Regions from separate parts of the Promicromonospora sp. NPDC023987 genome, predicted to be linked through region 1. Evidence: riboswitches for the same ligand, from Rfam matches in the RefSeq annotation. Region 1 holds a riboswitch; the other holds the start of a gene.
What was found. Region 1 has a riboswitch for FMN ahead of pnuC (nicotinamide riboside transporter PnuC). Riboswitches for the same ligand answer to the same signal wherever they lie in the genome.
Positions count from the first base shown of each region.

Region 2: another riboswitch for FMN. It lies ahead of ribD (bifunctional diaminohydroxyphosphoribosylaminopyrimidine deaminase/5-amino-6-(5-phosphoribosylamino)uracil reductase RibD); the one in region 1 lies ahead of pnuC (nicotinamide riboside transporter PnuC).

Region 1 covers NZ_JBEZZF010000041.1:43,928-51,364, forward strand. Annotated here, with positions in the region: gene AB0F40_RS17925 (TetR family transcriptional regulator) at 1-522, opposite strand, end outside; gene AB0F40_RS17930 (solute carrier family 23 protein) at 616-1,908, opposite strand; gene AB0F40_RS17935 (alpha/beta hydrolase) at 1,950-2,816, opposite strand; gene AB0F40_RS17940 (LLM class F420-dependent oxidoreductase) at 2,906-3,835, opposite strand; gene AB0F40_RS17945 (disulfide bond formation protein DsbA) at 3,925-4,542, opposite strand; gene AB0F40_RS17950 (hypothetical protein) at 4,566-4,760, shown strand; gene AB0F40_RS17955 (helix-turn-helix domain-containing protein) at 4,831-5,580, shown strand; FMN riboswitch at 5,659-5,796, shown strand; gene pnuC (nicotinamide riboside transporter PnuC) at 5,911-6,594, shown strand; gene AB0F40_RS17965 (Gfo/Idh/MocA family oxidoreductase) at 6,614-7,437, shown strand, end outside.
Region 2 covers NZ_JBEZZF010000045.1:19,726-27,162, reverse strand. Annotated here, with positions in the region: gene AB0F40_RS18725 (transcription antitermination factor NusB) at 1-670, shown strand, start outside; gene AB0F40_RS18720 (hypothetical protein) at 720-2,213, opposite strand; gene rpe (ribulose-phosphate 3-epimerase) at 2,121-2,783, shown strand; FMN riboswitch at 3,033-3,167, shown strand; gene ribD (bifunctional diaminohydroxyphosphoribosylaminopyrimidine deaminase/5-amino-6-(5-phosphoribosylamino)uracil reductase RibD) at 3,288-4,415, shown strand; gene AB0F40_RS18705 (riboflavin synthase) at 4,415-5,083, shown strand; gene ribB (3,4-dihydroxy-2-butanone-4-phosphate synthase) at 5,080-6,528, shown strand; gene ribH (6,7-dimethyl-8-ribityllumazine synthase) at 6,525-7,004, shown strand; gene AB0F40_RS18690 (phosphoribosyl-ATP diphosphatase) at 7,230-7,437, shown strand, end outside.

The sequences.
Region 1 (7,437 bases):
GCCGAGCGCGGAGAGCGTGAGGTAGCGGGCCCGCGCCGCCTCGTCCCGGCTGGGCACGATGACGCCCGCCGCGACGCCGTCCCGGGTGTAGTCGACGGAGTCGGCGACCATGTGGTCGATGAACTCCCGGGCCAGCGCGCTGCCGTCCTGCATGGACCGCAGGACGTACCCGACGATGGGCGCGTTCTCCTCCGCGGCGGCGAACTTGTGGAAGAAGCTCTGGCCCGCGGCGGCGTCGGCGACGTTCTCCCGCTTGAGCCGGCGGATCGTGGCCAGCAGGTGCGCGTCGCACTCGGCGCGAAGCTTGTCCTTGGACCCGAAGTGGTGCATCACGAGACCGGCGCTCACCCCGGCGTCGGCCGCGATGGCGCGCACCGAGGCGCCGAACCCCTCCACCGCGAACCGGTGGACCGCGGCGTCGCGGATCCTGGCCCGCGCGGTGCGGTCGGCGTCGGCCGGCACACCGTTGCCCGACGGCGGGGTGGCCCCCGCACGCCCCTCGGCACCACTGGCTGAACGCATGTTCAACATGCTAACCACGTGTTCAGTCCGGTGTCCATACCCGTCGGACACACAGGTCACTCGGGCCTCCTGTGCGTCCGACGGGGGTGCGGGTCAGGCCTCCGTGGTGCCGCGCCAACGGCCGATCGCGCCCATGACGTGGTAGATCACCAGGGCGGCGGCGGTGCCGAGGGCGATGCCGCCGAACTGCAGGCCGCCGACCGTCCACGTGTAGTCGGCGATGCCGATGATGAGCGGCACGGCGGCGGTCGTCAGGTTCACCGGGTCGGAGAAGTTGACCCTCGCCTGCACCCAGATGCGCGCGCCGAGGATGCCGATCATCCCGTAGAGCATGGTCGTGACACCGCCGAGCACCCCCTGGGGGACGGTGGCGATCAGCGCACCGAACTTCGGCGAGAGGCTGAGCACCAGCGCGCCGAACGCGGCCACCCAGTAAGCGGCCGTCGAGTACACCCGGGACGCCGCCATGACGCCGATGTTCTCGGCGTACGTGGTGGTGCCGGAGCCGCCGCCGAGGCCCGCGAGAGTCGTGGCGACGCCGTCGGCCAGGAGCGCCCGGCCGGTCAGCCGGTCGTAGTTGCGTCCGGTCATCGCGGCCACCGACTTCACGTGCCCCACGTTCTCCGCTATGAGCACCAGGACCACCGGGAGGAACAGACCGAGCACGCCCGGCTCGAACGACGGCGCGACGAAGTGGGGCAGGCCCACCCAGTCCGCCTCCCGCACCTTCGAGAGGTCGACCTCGCCGCGCACGGCGGCGAAGGCGTACCCGATGACGACCCCGAGCAGGATCGCCAGGCGGCCGACGAGACCGCGGAACAGGACCTGGATCAGGATGATCGACGCGAGAGTGACGACCGCCGTCACCGGGGATGCCTGGAAGCCCGAGCAGTCACCCTGCTCGTCGCACGGTGACCCCCACGCGACCGGCGCCAGGTTGAGGCCGATCAGCGCCACGATCACGCCCGTCACCACTGGCGGCATGGCGACCTGGATCCAGCGCGGCCCCGCGAAGTGCACCACCACCCCGACGAGCGCCAGGAGCAGACCGCTGGCAAGGATGCCGCCGATCGCGGCCGACTGACCGCTCGACGCCGTGGCCGCCAGGATCGGCGCGATGAAGGCGAAGCTCGAGCCCAGGTAGCTCGGCAGCTTGTTGCCCGTGATCAGCAGGAAGGTGATCGTGCCGATCGCCGAGAAGAACAGCGTGGTCCCGGGGTCGAAGTCGGTGATGGTCGGCACCAGGAACGTGGCGCCGAACATCGCGACGATGTGCTGCAGGCCGATCCCGATGGTGCGCGGCCAGCTCAGCCGTTCGTCGGGGGCGACCACCTCACCGGGGGTGATCCGGGCACCATCACCGTGCAGCTGCCAGCCGATTCGCATGTGTCTGTCCTTGATCTCGCAACGGGAACGCCGTGCGGATCCTAATCGCAGGTCGTGCGGACCTCGCTGAGCTCGCTGTCCACGGCCGGCGCCGGGCAGAGGAACTGCGCGTACCGCTCGTCGTCGTCCACGTACCGCTTCAGCCAGGACAGGCTGTACCTGGCGATGACGGCGTTGGGTGCGCTCGGTGCGGAATGCGACGCGTCGCGCAGCTCCAGGTAGGCCTTGTCGCCGTCCGCGGGCAGCGACTCGTAGAGCGGCTCGGCGTGCGACCGCACCCGCGCGATCCGGTCGTCCTCCGCGCCGACGATCAGCGTCGGGGTGGAGACCTCGGGAAAGGTCTTGTCGCTGCTCCACGGGGTCATCGGGATGGCTGCCTGCAGCGCCGGGTACTCCTTGGCCGCCTCCAGGCTCCCGCCGCCGCCCATGGAGTGGCCCATCACGGCGAGCCGGTCGGGATCGATCCGGTCCGCCAGCTCGGTGTCCTGCAGGTGGTCCAGGGCGGCGAGCAGCTGGTCACCCCGACGAGCCGGCGAGTCGGCGGGCCTGAGCGTGTCGATGGTGAACACGACGAACCCCTGGGAGGCCAGCCGCGGGCCGAGCCAGGCGATGGCCGCCTGCGAGGACCGGTAGCCCGGGGAGACAGCCACCGCACCGAAGGTGCCCTCCGAGGTGTCGGTCGGGTAGTAGACGGTGCCGCCGCCGAAACCCTCCGCGCCGGCACGCGTGACGACGGCGACCCCGATCTCGAACGAGCCACGCGGAGCCTCGATGCTCTCCTCGGTCGGATCGGGGCCACGCTGGTAGTCGTCGTCGGTGGCGGCTGCGGCCGGGACCGCTACGAGGGTCCCCGCGGTGAGCGCGGTCGCCGCGAGAGCGGCGCGGAGGGCACGAGAAAGGCTCTGCATGGAGTTCTCCTGGGGTGTCGCAGGAACCGGCCGACACCGACCCTAGGAAAGATCCCTCCATGCGGCCTGCGCTGGGTGTTATTCGACCGTCAGCCGAGCTGCGGACGCACCTCGCGCGCGATCAGGTCGAGGTGGTCGAGGTCCGCCAGGTCGAGGATCTGCAGGTAGACCCGCTGGATGCCGTCGGCCTCGAGAGCCTTTAGCCGGTCCACCACCTCGCCGACCGTCCCGGCGACACCGTGCTCACGGAGCTCGCCGGGCTCCCGGCCGATCGCGGCGGCCCGCCTGCTGAACTCGGCCTCGTCCTGACCGACGGCGGCGACGAGCGCCACCGACTGCACCATCGACTCGGGCGCACGCCCGACCTCGGACAACGCCTTCTCGATCACCCTCACGCGCGGGCCGATCGCGTCGATCTCCGGGAAGGCCTGGTTGTACTCGGTGCCGTACCGCGCCGCCAGGGCGGGCGTACGGCGCGGACCGCCGCCACCGACGAGCACGGGGACGGGCGACTGCGTGGGCTTTGGCAGGGCCGGCGAGTCCGTGAGCTGGTAGTGCTCACCGGAGAAGGAGAACTGCTCCCTGACCGGGGTCTCCCACAGCCCGGTGATGATCGCGAGCTGCTCCTCGAGGAGGCCGAACCGCTTGTCGGGGAACGGGATGCCGTAGGCGCTGTGCTCGGCCTGGAACCAGCCGGTACCGAGGCCCAGCTCGACGCGGCCCCCGGACATCTGGTCCACCTGTGCCACCTGGATGGCGAGGACGCCCGGGTGCCGGAACGTCGCAGAGGACACGAGCGTGCCGAGCCGCACGGTGGAGGTGTCGCGGGCGAGGCCGGCCAGCGTGGTCCACGCGTCCGTAGGGCCGGGGAGCCCGGCACCGTCGCCCATGGCGAGGTAGTGGTCGGACCGGAAGAACGCACTGAACCCGAGCTCCTCCGTGGTCCGGGCGACGGCGAGCTGGTCGTCGTACGTCGCACCCTGCTGGGGCTCGGTGAAGATGCGCAGATCGAGAGTCATGCCTCAACGATGCCACGGGCTGTGCGCGTGATCGTCGCGGCCGCACGACCGTTCGGGGCGCGACGATCGCGCCCACGACGAAGGGGAAGTCAGTCGAACACGGGGTCTGTGGTGCGGGAGCGCTTCAGCTCGTAGAAGTACGGGTACCGCGCCAGCGCCACCGCGGCGTCGAACAGGCCGGCCGCCTCCTCGCCGCGCGGGACGCGCGTGAGCACGGGGCCGAAGAACGCGACACCGTCGACGTGGAGGGTCGGCGTGCCGACGTCGTCGCCGACCGGCTCCATACCGGCCTGGTGGGAGGCCGCGAGCGCCGCGTCGTGATCGGTGGACGTCACCACCTGGGCGAGGGCGGCGGGGAGCCCCGCCTCGGCCAGCGCCTCGGCCGCCACGGCGTCGAAGTCCTTGTTCCGCTGGTTGTGGATGCGGGTGCCTGCCGCGGTGTAGAAGGCGGCGAACGCCTCGGGGCCGTGGTCGGCCTGGACCGCGGCGGCGACGCGGCCGATGCCTCGGGAGCGCTCGATCTTCGCCCGGTAGTCGTCGTCGATGTCCCTGTCCTTGTTGAGCAGGTACAGGCTCATGAGCTTGAAGGTCAGCTCGAGCTCGCGGTGCTGGGCGACCTCGAGCGCCCACCGGGACGTGATCCAGGCGAACGGGCACATGGGGTCGACGTAGACGTCGACGACGGGCTTGGCAGCGATCTCGGTCACGCACAGCAGACTACGCTCGCTGCGTGACCGGGATCCGTTGGGCAAGTCTCGCCACCGTCGTCGGCGGTGGGGTGATCTTTCTGGTGTGCCTGGTGGGGGTCGTGCTGGGCCATCCGTGGTCGGCGGTACCCGGTGGTCTCGCCCTGCTGCTGGCCGTCCGCGAGGTGCGCTACCTGCGCAGACTCCGGTCCGGCAAGATCGCGGGACGGGAAAATTAGCGCCATGGATACCCGGTACCGCTCAAGGTCCCTTCACGCGGCCCGGCGAGCACGGGGTAGCCTGCCTGGCATGACCGCCGTCCGTACCCACACGCACGCGCAGGCAGTAGACGCTGCGGTGGACCTGTTCACCCGGCAGGGGTACGAGGGGACCACCGTCGAGGAGATCGCCGACGCCGCCAAGGTCAGCCGGGCCACGTTCTTCCGCAGGTTCCGCTCGAAGGAAGACGTGGTCTTCGCCGACCACGAGCTGCTGCTCGAGGAGGTGGTGGTGATGCTCGCCGCCACCCGCCCCGACGCCCGCGCCAGCGAGGAGTCCGGGCACGACCTCGGCCGCGCCTGGGACCCCGACGTCGACCCGTACCTCGAGGTGTGCCGCGCCGCACGCATGGTGTTCGACCACCATGTGGGCCAGCGCGACACCTCGCTCGCCCGGTACGCCCTGCTGCAGCAGGTCCCCGCCCTGCGCGACCGGGAGCTGATCACCACGCACCGCTACGAGCGGGCGTTCACGCACTACCTCAAGGACACGCTGCCGCCGGAGCGTTCTGCGTCGACGGCGTCGATAGCGTTCGCCGCCTCCGTCGTCGCCGTGCACAACGCGATCCTGCGCCGCTGGCTGCGTACGCCGTCGCTCGAGCTGCGGCCCGAGCTCGAGGAGGCGTTCGCCGACCTGCGGCGGGCCGCCGTCCTCGGCACCGCCGGCCACCCGCTGGCCGACGGCGGAGCCCCGGTCGGCCGCCGCGTGGTGGTCACCGTCGTCGAGGGCGGGGCCGGGCCCGACGAGGTGGCCCGCGCCGTCCGGGACGCGCTCGTCTGACACCGGGCGGGACAGGCGTCCCGCGCGGGAATGGGGCCGTGGCATCCTGTGTTCCGATAGTCAACGTGCAGCAGATGCACACGTGCTCCGGGGTCGGTGAAATTCCGAGCCGGCGGTGATAGTCCGCGACCCGGGTCGCTCCTTCGGGAGGGGCTCGGTTGACCTGGTGAGATTCCAGGACCGACGGTTAAAGTCCGGATGGGAGGAAGCACGTGCGGCGCGCGCCGTCACCCCTCGGGGTGCCGTCACCGCGCCGTCGTCGGCGCCATGTGGCGCGCCGACCCTCACCCCGGAGTCCCCGTGTGCGGACTTTCGGAGAGGGAAAGAGACATGGACTGGTTCCGCGCCGCCTATGACGCGACGTTCCTGGTCGCCGACCAGCAGATCTACTGGCGCGAGGTCATCGGCAACGTGTTCGGGCTCGCGTCCGCCCTCGGTGGCCTGCGCCGCAAGGTGTGGGCCTGGCCGGTGGGCATCGTCGGGAACGTCCTGCTCTTCACCGTCTTCATGGGCTCGTGGTTCGGCGACGCGACGCGGGCCGACATGCTGGGGCAGGCCGGCCGCCAGATCATGTTCATCGCGGTCTCGGTCTACGGGTGGTACCGCTGGCGTCAGACGCGCCGGCTCGGCGGCGTCGGGACGGTGGCTGTGCATCCCCGCTGGGCGTCGTGGCGGGCCCGGGTCGGCCTCGTGACCGGGATGCTGGCGGGCACGCTCCTCCTCACCCCGCTCTTCCGGACCCTTGGCTCCTACGAGCCGGTCTGGGCCGACGCGTGGATCTTCATGGGTTCCGTGCTCGCCACGTACGGCATGGCCAAGGGCTGGGTCGAGTTCTGGCTGATCTGGGTGGCCGTCGACCTGGTCGGGGTTCCGCTGCTGTTCTCCGCCGGGTACTGGGCGACCGCGCTGATGTACGTGATCTACGGCCTGTTCACGCTGTTCGGGTTCTTCGCGTGGTGGCGCATCAGCCGCCGTGAGAGCGCGGCGCCGGACGAGGTGGTGGCAGCGGCCTGATCGCGTACCGTCGGCCCTCGTGACGGCACAGGAGCGCACCGCCAGGATCGGGATCGTCGGCTCGGGCTTCCGCGCCCGCACCATGCTGCGGGTGCTGCAGGCGCTGCCGGACCACTTCGAGGTGGTCGGCGTGGCCACCCGCAACGCGGCGGACCGCGAGGAGCTGGCGGCGCGGGGCCTCCCGGCGGCGGGCCTGCCGGGTCTCCCCGCGCCCGCCTACGCCACGGTGGCCGAGCTGGTCGCGGGCGGCCGTCCCGACCTCGTCCTGCTGACCCTGCCCGCCGGCGCCGCGCAGCCGGTGATCCGCGACCTAGCCGCCTCCGGCGTCCCCGTGCTGACGGAGACGCCGGCGGCCGGCACGGTCGAGGAGCTCGCGGCCCTGCAGCGGCTCGTGGACGACGGCGCCTGCGTGCACGTCGCCGAGCAGTACCACCTGGAGCCGCTGGTCGGGGCGCAGCTCGCGGTCGCCGCCTCCGGGCTGCTGGGCGAGGTGACGGACGCGCACGTCGCGATCGCGCACGACTACCACGGCCTCAGCGTGCTGCGCCGGGCGCTCGGCATCACGTTCGAGGACACGGTGATCACCGCGCGGCGCGACGCGCGCCGGGTGCTGCCGAGCCCCAGCCGTGCGGGCGACCCCGAGGACCTGGACCTCGTCGACACGGTGCACGCGACCGCGTGGCTGGACTTCGGCGACCGGCTCGGCACCTACGAGTTCGACGACGTCCAGTACCGCTCCTGGGTCCGCTCCCCCGCGCTTTCGGTCCGCGGTGAGCGCGGCGAGCTGCGCGACGACGTCGTGCGGCACGTCGGCGGCGACGGCCTTCCCCGGCGCTCCACGCT
Region 2 (7,437 bases), on a different contig from region 1:
CGAGGGCTCGCAGCTCGTGACCCTGGCGCTGGCCGGCGCGCCCCTGGAGGGCCGCGACGAGCGCTGGCTCGACCTGTGCGCCGGTCCTGGCGGCAAGGCGGCGCTGCTGGCGGCGCTGGCCGGCCGGCGCGGTGCCACGCTGGTCGCCAACGAGGTGGCGCCGCACCGTGCCCGCCTGGTGGAGAAGACCCTGGCGGCGATGCTCGACGGCGTGGTCGAGGAGGTGCGGACCGGCGACGGGCGCGAGGTCGGCGCCGACGAACCGGGCGCCTACGACCGCGTGCTCGTCGACGCGCCGTGCACCGGGCTGGGCGCGCTCCGCCGTCGGCCCGAGAGCCGGTGGCGGCGGACGCCGTCGGACCTCGCCGCGCTCACCGCGCTGCAGCGCGAGCTGCTCGCCTCGGCGCTGGACGCCGTGCGGCCCGGGGGAGTGGTGGCCTACGTGACGTGCTCCCCGCACCTCGCCGAGACGCAGCTCGTGGTGTCAGACGTCCTGAAGAAGCGCGACGACGTCGAGCGGCTCGACACGCCCGCCGCCGTGCGGTCGGTCGTGCGCGCGGGCGGGGCCGCCGACGAGATCCCCCTGGCGGACCGCGACGACGTGCAGCTCTGGCCGCACGTCCACGGGACGGACGCGATGCACCTGACGCTGCTGCGGCGCACGGCGTAGCGCGGACGGGTGCGAGGGCCGAGCGGCCTGGGTGGCTGAACCGGGTCGCCTACCCGATCGTGGGCTGGTCGCGACGCACCGCGCGGCCAAGACGCGGGACGACGGCGGGGAAGCTCACCGCCCCGAACGCTGCAGAAGCGACGAAGAAGAAGATTGCGTTCCACTCGGACCAGCCCCATGCGACAGCGCCCGCTTCAACAGCGTTCTCCGGATGTTCGGGGTCGTAGACGATCTTGATGCGCTCGCCCTCGAAGTGCACGTCCGCAAGGTTCGTGACGGTCGTTCGCACAGGCCTGACCCGTGGCTCGGCGGGCGCAACAAAGTGGATCTCAACGCGTTCGCCCCATCCGGAGACCGTGTTCGTCCGGTCGACGATCGCCGTACCGGAGCCTCCTCGCTGGTGCAGCGCAGCCGCTTCTGCGACCTGTACCACGGCCAAGGTTCCGCTACCGAGGACGAGTAACGCCGGGATCAGCACGAACACCGCGAATGTCATGATCGCCGGCTGGGTTTCGGTGTTGCTGCGCAGGTACCGGACCGCGGCCGGGTACGCGCGCTGCATGTCCCGGGGTCGTGTACCCGGTGCATCCGTGCTGTCCGCGCCGCGCCGCGACGTTGCGCGGCTCCACCCACGCCGGGCGAGCTCGAGAGCGATCGGAACGAGCAGGAGTCCGAGCGGGAGTATGAGCAGAGCCAGGAAGAGGAACTGGATGACGGTCGCGTCGATCCAGGGCGCGTCCTCCGCGGTGGCTCGGTTCGGCTGCTGCGGGTCGTAGGTCAGGTTGAACAGGTCACCGACCTCGAGGCCGCGCGGCCAGTGCTCAAGGGTGGTCGAGAACTGTGGACCCTCAAGGGTCTGAACATCGAGCGTATGACTGGATCTGCCGTAGAAACGCTGGTCGACGAACGCCTCGACGGTGACGCCGCGAACATCGAGGATCAGGGGCGTGACGAGGTGATCAACGGTGATCCAGGCGACCGGGATCCAGAAGACGAGGAGGGCGACGGCACTGGCCGACAAGACCCTCGTCGGAGCCTTGGAAAGATTGGTTCGCATGGTGGCGAGGCCGGTGCGGAACTTCTCCCAGAATGAGCTCTCCGGGACCGACTGCTTCGACTGAGCCGCGGACTGAGCCGCGATCCGACGCTCCATCGCCCTGCGGGCTTCCTTCTGGCGGCGAGTCATCTCGACCGCCGGTGCGTGAGGCGCCCGCCGTCCTCTGGGCTGTCGGCACGGTCCACGGCGAGAGCGTAGCGGCAGGAGGTCAACGTGAGCCACGTTCGGCTGTGGGCCGGGTCTGCGGCCTGTCCCGAACAGTTCGTCCTGGCTGAACTGTGTCGTGCAGATGTGATCGTTCTTCAGGAGACCTGGCGCGCGCACCTCGGGTTCGGCGGCGAGGTCGGGTGGCACGGTTCGGTGACGCCGAGAGTCGCGCTCTACGCTGACGTCATGGCAGCCCTCATCGCCCCGAGCATCCTGTCCGCCGACTTCGCGAACCTCGAGCGCGACCTCGGCCGGATCGCCGACGCCGACTACGCGCACGTCGACGTCATGGACAACCACTTCGTGCCGAACCTGACGCTGGGGCTGCCGATCTTCGAGCGGCTCGCGAAGGTGTCCCCGGTCCCGCTCGACGCGCACCTCATGATCGAGAACCCCGACCGGTGGGCACCGGCGTTCGCGGAGGCGGGGGCGGCGTCGGTCACCTTCCACGCGGAGGCGGCCCAGGCGCCGGTGCGCCTGGCGCGGGAGCTGCGGAAGCTCGGTGCGCGGGCGGGGGTCGCCCTGCGGCCCGCTACGCCGGTGGAGCCCTACCTGGACCTGCTCGGCGAGATCGACATGATCCTCGTGATGACCGTCGAGCCGGGATTCGGCGGGCAGTCCTTCATCGAGGGGACGCTGCCGAAGATCCGCCGAGCGCGGGAGGCCGTGAGCGAGTCGGGTCTGGACGTCTGGATCCAGGTCGACGGGGGAGTGTCGCGCGACACGATCGAGCGAGCGGCCGACGCGGGCGCGAACGTCTTCGTCGCGGGGTCGGCGGTGTACGGGGCCGAGGACATCCCGGCCGAGATCGCGACGCTGCGCGAGCTGGCGGCCAAGCACACCCACTGAGACGGCGGGGTGAGCGGTGCCAGGCTGGGAGGGGGAGCAAGGTCCGGTTCGAAAATGACCTGAGGTACCGAACGAGGCCGGATTCGGTACCTCAGGTCATTCTCGACGTGGTCTGGTGAGAAAAAGTGTGCCAAGCGGACCCACATCACACCCGGACCGTGCAGGCAGTGCACCACCGGCCCACGGTGTGACGCAGACCATGCCGGTCGCCCGGCCAGATATGGCATGCTGGCAAGCAGCAGTACGCACACACGTGCTCCGGGGTCGGTGTAATTCCGAGCCGGCGGTGACAGTCCGCGACCCGCGTCCTCCGCAAGGAGGGCCGGTTGATCTGGTGGAACTCCAGGACCGACGGTGAAAGTCCGGATGGGAGGAAGCACGTGCGGCGTCGTCGCCCCCTGGGGCGTGCGTCGCCGTGACGTCGTGCGCGCGGGCAGGGCCGAGAGGTCTCGTCCGCGCACCCGTCGTCCACCCCCGGAGCGCCGAAGCTCGGGGAAGGACCGCATGACCCAGGCACCGCAGGGCGCCGCGCAGTACGCGGCGGTATCCGCCGCACCGACCGTGGTCGAGAGCGCCATGCGCCGCGCCCTCGCGCTGGCCGCCCAGGGCCCGGCACACGGCCCGAACCCGCGTGTCGGCTGCGTGCTCCTCGACCCGGACGGCCGCACCGTCGCCGAGGGCTTCCACCGCGGTGCGGGCACCCCGCACGCTGAGGCTGCGGCCCTGGCCTCCGCACGCTCGCGCGGCATCGACCCGCGGGGTACGACGGCGGTCGTGACGCTCGAACCGTGCGCCCACCACGGCCGCACCGGGCCCTGCGCCGACGCCCTGATCGACGCCGGCGTCGCCGCCGTGCACGTGGCGGTCGGCGACCCGAACCCGGTAGCGACCGGCGGGGCGGCCAAGCTGCGGGCCGCCGGTATCGAGGTGACCACCGGCACCCTGGCGGACGAGGGCGAGGAGCTGCTCCGGCACTGGCTGCACGCCGTCCGGACCCGCCGGCCCTACGTGACCCTGAAGCTCGCGACGAGCCTCGACGGCAGGGTCGCCGCCGCGGACGGGACGAGCCGCTGGATCACGGGCCCGCAGGCACGTGCCCACGCCCACACGGTCCGTGCGCAGGTCGACGCGATAGCGGTCGGCACGGGCACCGCCCTGGCCGACGACCCGTCGCTGACCGCCCGGACGATCGACGGCGGGCTCTTCGAGCACCAGCCGCTCCGGGTGGTGCTGGGCCGCCGCCCGGTGCCGGACGCCGCCCGCCTGCGCGGGCCCGGCGGCGCGCTGCTGCACCTGCCGGAGCACGATCTCGCAGCCGTGCTCGACCGGCTCGCGGAACGCGAGGTACGCCACCTCCTCGTGGAGGGCGGCCCGACCCTGGCGACCGCGCTGCTGGCCGCCGACGCCGTCGACGAGCTCCACGCCTATGTCGCGCCGGTGCTGCTCGGCGCCGGTCCGACCGTCGTAGGGGACCTCGGCATCACCACCATCGGCGCGGCGGCGCGCTTCACCACCCACGACGTGACCCGGCTCGGGGACGACGTGCTCATGGTCGCGCGCCGCGCGCAGCCCACAACGAACCAGCCACGACAGGACGGTCGGCCCGTCCGGCCCACCCAGGAGGAGATCTGATGTTCACCGGAATCATCGAGGAGCTCGGCTCCGTCGTCGCGATCGCCCGGCCCGACGGCGACGACGCGTCCGACGCGGTCCTGACCGTCGTGGGCCCGCTCGCCGCGTCGGACGCCCGTCCCGGCGACTCGATCGCCGTCGACGGGGTGTGCCTCACCGTCACCTCGGTTGCCGACGGCGCGTTCGTGGCCGAGGTCATGCCGGAGACCCTGCGCCGCAGCTCGCTCGGCGGCCTCGTCCCGGGTGCGCCGGTCAACCTGGAGCGCGCCCTGCCCGCCAACGGCCGGCTGGGCGGGCACGTGGTTCAGGGGCACGTCGACGGCGTCGCGACGCTGGTGGGCCGCACGCCCGGACCGCGCTGGGACGACCTCGCGTTCGGCGCGCCCGGCACGCTGACCCGGTACGTCGCGGAGAAGGGCTCCGTGGCCCTCGCGGGGGTCTCGCTGACCGTGACCTGGGTGTCGGACGAGGGGTTCGGCGTGTCGCTCATCCCGACCACGCTCGCCGCGACGACGCTCGGCCGGCTCACCCCGGGTGACCTGGTCAACGTCGAGGTGGACGTGCTCGCGAAGTACGTCGAGCGGCTGCTGGCGACGGGCACGACCGGCGCTCCCGCACCGAGTGCTCGGGCCGCCTTCGGCGACCTGGCGACGGAGGCCGCACGATGAGCGCGCGGGACACCGCGAGCGCCGTTGGCGTCGTGGACGAGCGGCTCGTGGCCGGGCCGGGCTCTGGCCTCGTGGAGCAGGCCCTCGCCGAGCTGGCTGCCGGCCGTCCGGTCCTCGTGGCCGACGACGCGGGCCGGGAGAACGAGGTGGACGTGGTGCTCGCCGCGAGCACGGCGACCGCCGAGTGGGTGGGCTGGACGGTGCGGCACTCGTCGGGCTACCTGTGTGCGCCGATGCCCGCCCACCGTGCGGACGCGCTGGAGCTGCCGCTGATGGTGGAGCGGAGCGAGGACCCCCGCGCCACCGCGTACACGGTGTCGGTGGACGCGGCGGAAGGCGTGACGACGGGCATCTCTGGTGCGGACCGGGCGCGGACGCTGCGGGTGCTGGGTGACCCGGCGTCGGGCGCGCGGGACCTGATCCGGCCGGGGCACGTGCTGCCGCTGCGGGCGCGGCCAGACGGCGTGCTGGAGCGTGCGGGCCACACGGAGGCCGCGGTGGACCTGGTGCGGCTCGCGGGCGGTGCGGGCCGGGACCTGGGCGAGGTGGGTGCGATCGCGGAGCTCGTCCGGGACGACGGCGACGTGCTGCGCCTGTCCGAGGCGCGGGTTCTGGCGGCGGAAGCCGGGCTCGTGGTGCTGACGGTCGCGGACCTGGTGGCGTGGCGTCGTGCGCACGACCCCGCGCCGTTGCTGGGCGAGGCTCCGCTACCGGACGACGTGCTGCCGGGCGACTCCGCGTTCGACGACGTCCCGGCCGCCCGCGTGCTCCGCGTGGGGGAGGCGTCGTTGCCGACGCGGCACGGCGAGTTCCGGGTGGTGGCGTACCGGGACCTGCTCTCGGGTGCCGAGCACCTGGCGCTGACCCCGGTGGCGCTGTCCGGACCGCGGCGGGAGGGCTCGGCGCGCGGCACGCTGGTGCGGGTGCACTCGGAGTGCCTGACCGGCGACGCGCTCGGCTCCCTGCGGTGCGACTGCGGCCCGCAGCTGGAGGCCTCGCTCGAGGCGGTGGCCGCAGAGGGCGGCGCAGTGGTGTACCTGCGGGGCCACGAGGGCCGGGGGATCGGCCTGGCGGCGAAGATCCAGGCCTACGCGCTGCAGGACGGCGGCCGGGACACGGTCGAGGCGAACGTGGACCTCGGGCTGCCGGTCGACGCGCGGGAGTACGGCGCGGCGTCGGCGATGCTGGCGGACCTCGGGCTGGACGGCGTGACCCTCCTGACGAACAACCCGGAGAAGGTGTCGGGCCTGCGGGAGGCGGGTACGGACGTCGTCGGGCGGCGGGCGCTCGTGGTGGGTCGCGGCGTGCACAACCACCGCTACCTGGAGACGAAGCGCGCCCTCCTGGGGCACCGCATCGAGAGGCTGGACCTCACGGAGCTGAAGCTGGCGATGAACCCTGCTGTGAACCCTGCTGTGAACGAGGACGAAGGAGCATGCGCATGAGCGGCGCTGGAGCACCGAAGGTGACCGTGGACGGAACCGGCCTGCGGGTCGTGGTCGTCGCGGCGAGCTGGCACGAGCAGGTCATGGACGGTCTGCTGGCCGGGGCGCGCAGGGCGCTGGAGGCGTCGGGCGCCGACTGGACGGAGGTCCGGGTGCCTGGCTCGTTCGAGCTTCCGGTGTCGGCGGCACGCGCGGCCGCCGGGGGAGCGGACGCCGTCGTCGCGCTGGGCGTGGTGATCCGGGGCGGGACGCCGCACTTCGAGTACGTGTGCTCCGCCGCGACGACCGGCCTGACCGACGTGAGCGTGCGCACGGGCGTCCCGGTCGGGTTCGGGGTGCTGACGTGCGACGACGAGGCGCAGGCGCTGGACCGGGCCGGTCTGGACGGCTCCCGCGAGGACAAGGGCGCCGAGGCGGCCGAGGCCGCGGTCGCCACGGCCGTGACGCTCCGGGACCTGGTGCCCGCACCCCGGTGACCTGCTGTCGCGGTGGCCGCGAAGGGAGCGGCCACCGCGACATGTCATGGTTGACACCGAGATTAATAGTGTGCCAAGCACTTCTGAACCCACCCGGAGCTCCCAAGCACATCGCACCTCAGCCAAGATCGGGAAGCCCGGGAGTGGCCTGCGCCATAGGTCCGACATGGCCAGCAGGTGGGACGGCGGCGGGTAGTGCCCCCGGTGCCCGACTAGGCTGGGCCCGTGAAGACCTTCGAGACCCTGTTCGCCGAGCTGACCGAGAAGGCCGAGACCCGTCCAGCGGGTTCAGGCACCGTGGCCCAGCTGGATGCCGGCGTCCATGCGATCGGCAAGAAGGTCGTGGAGGAGGCCGCCGAGGTGTGGATGGCAGCCGAGTACCAGTCGGACAGCGAGACCGCGGAGGAGATCTCCCAGCTCCTGTACCACCTGC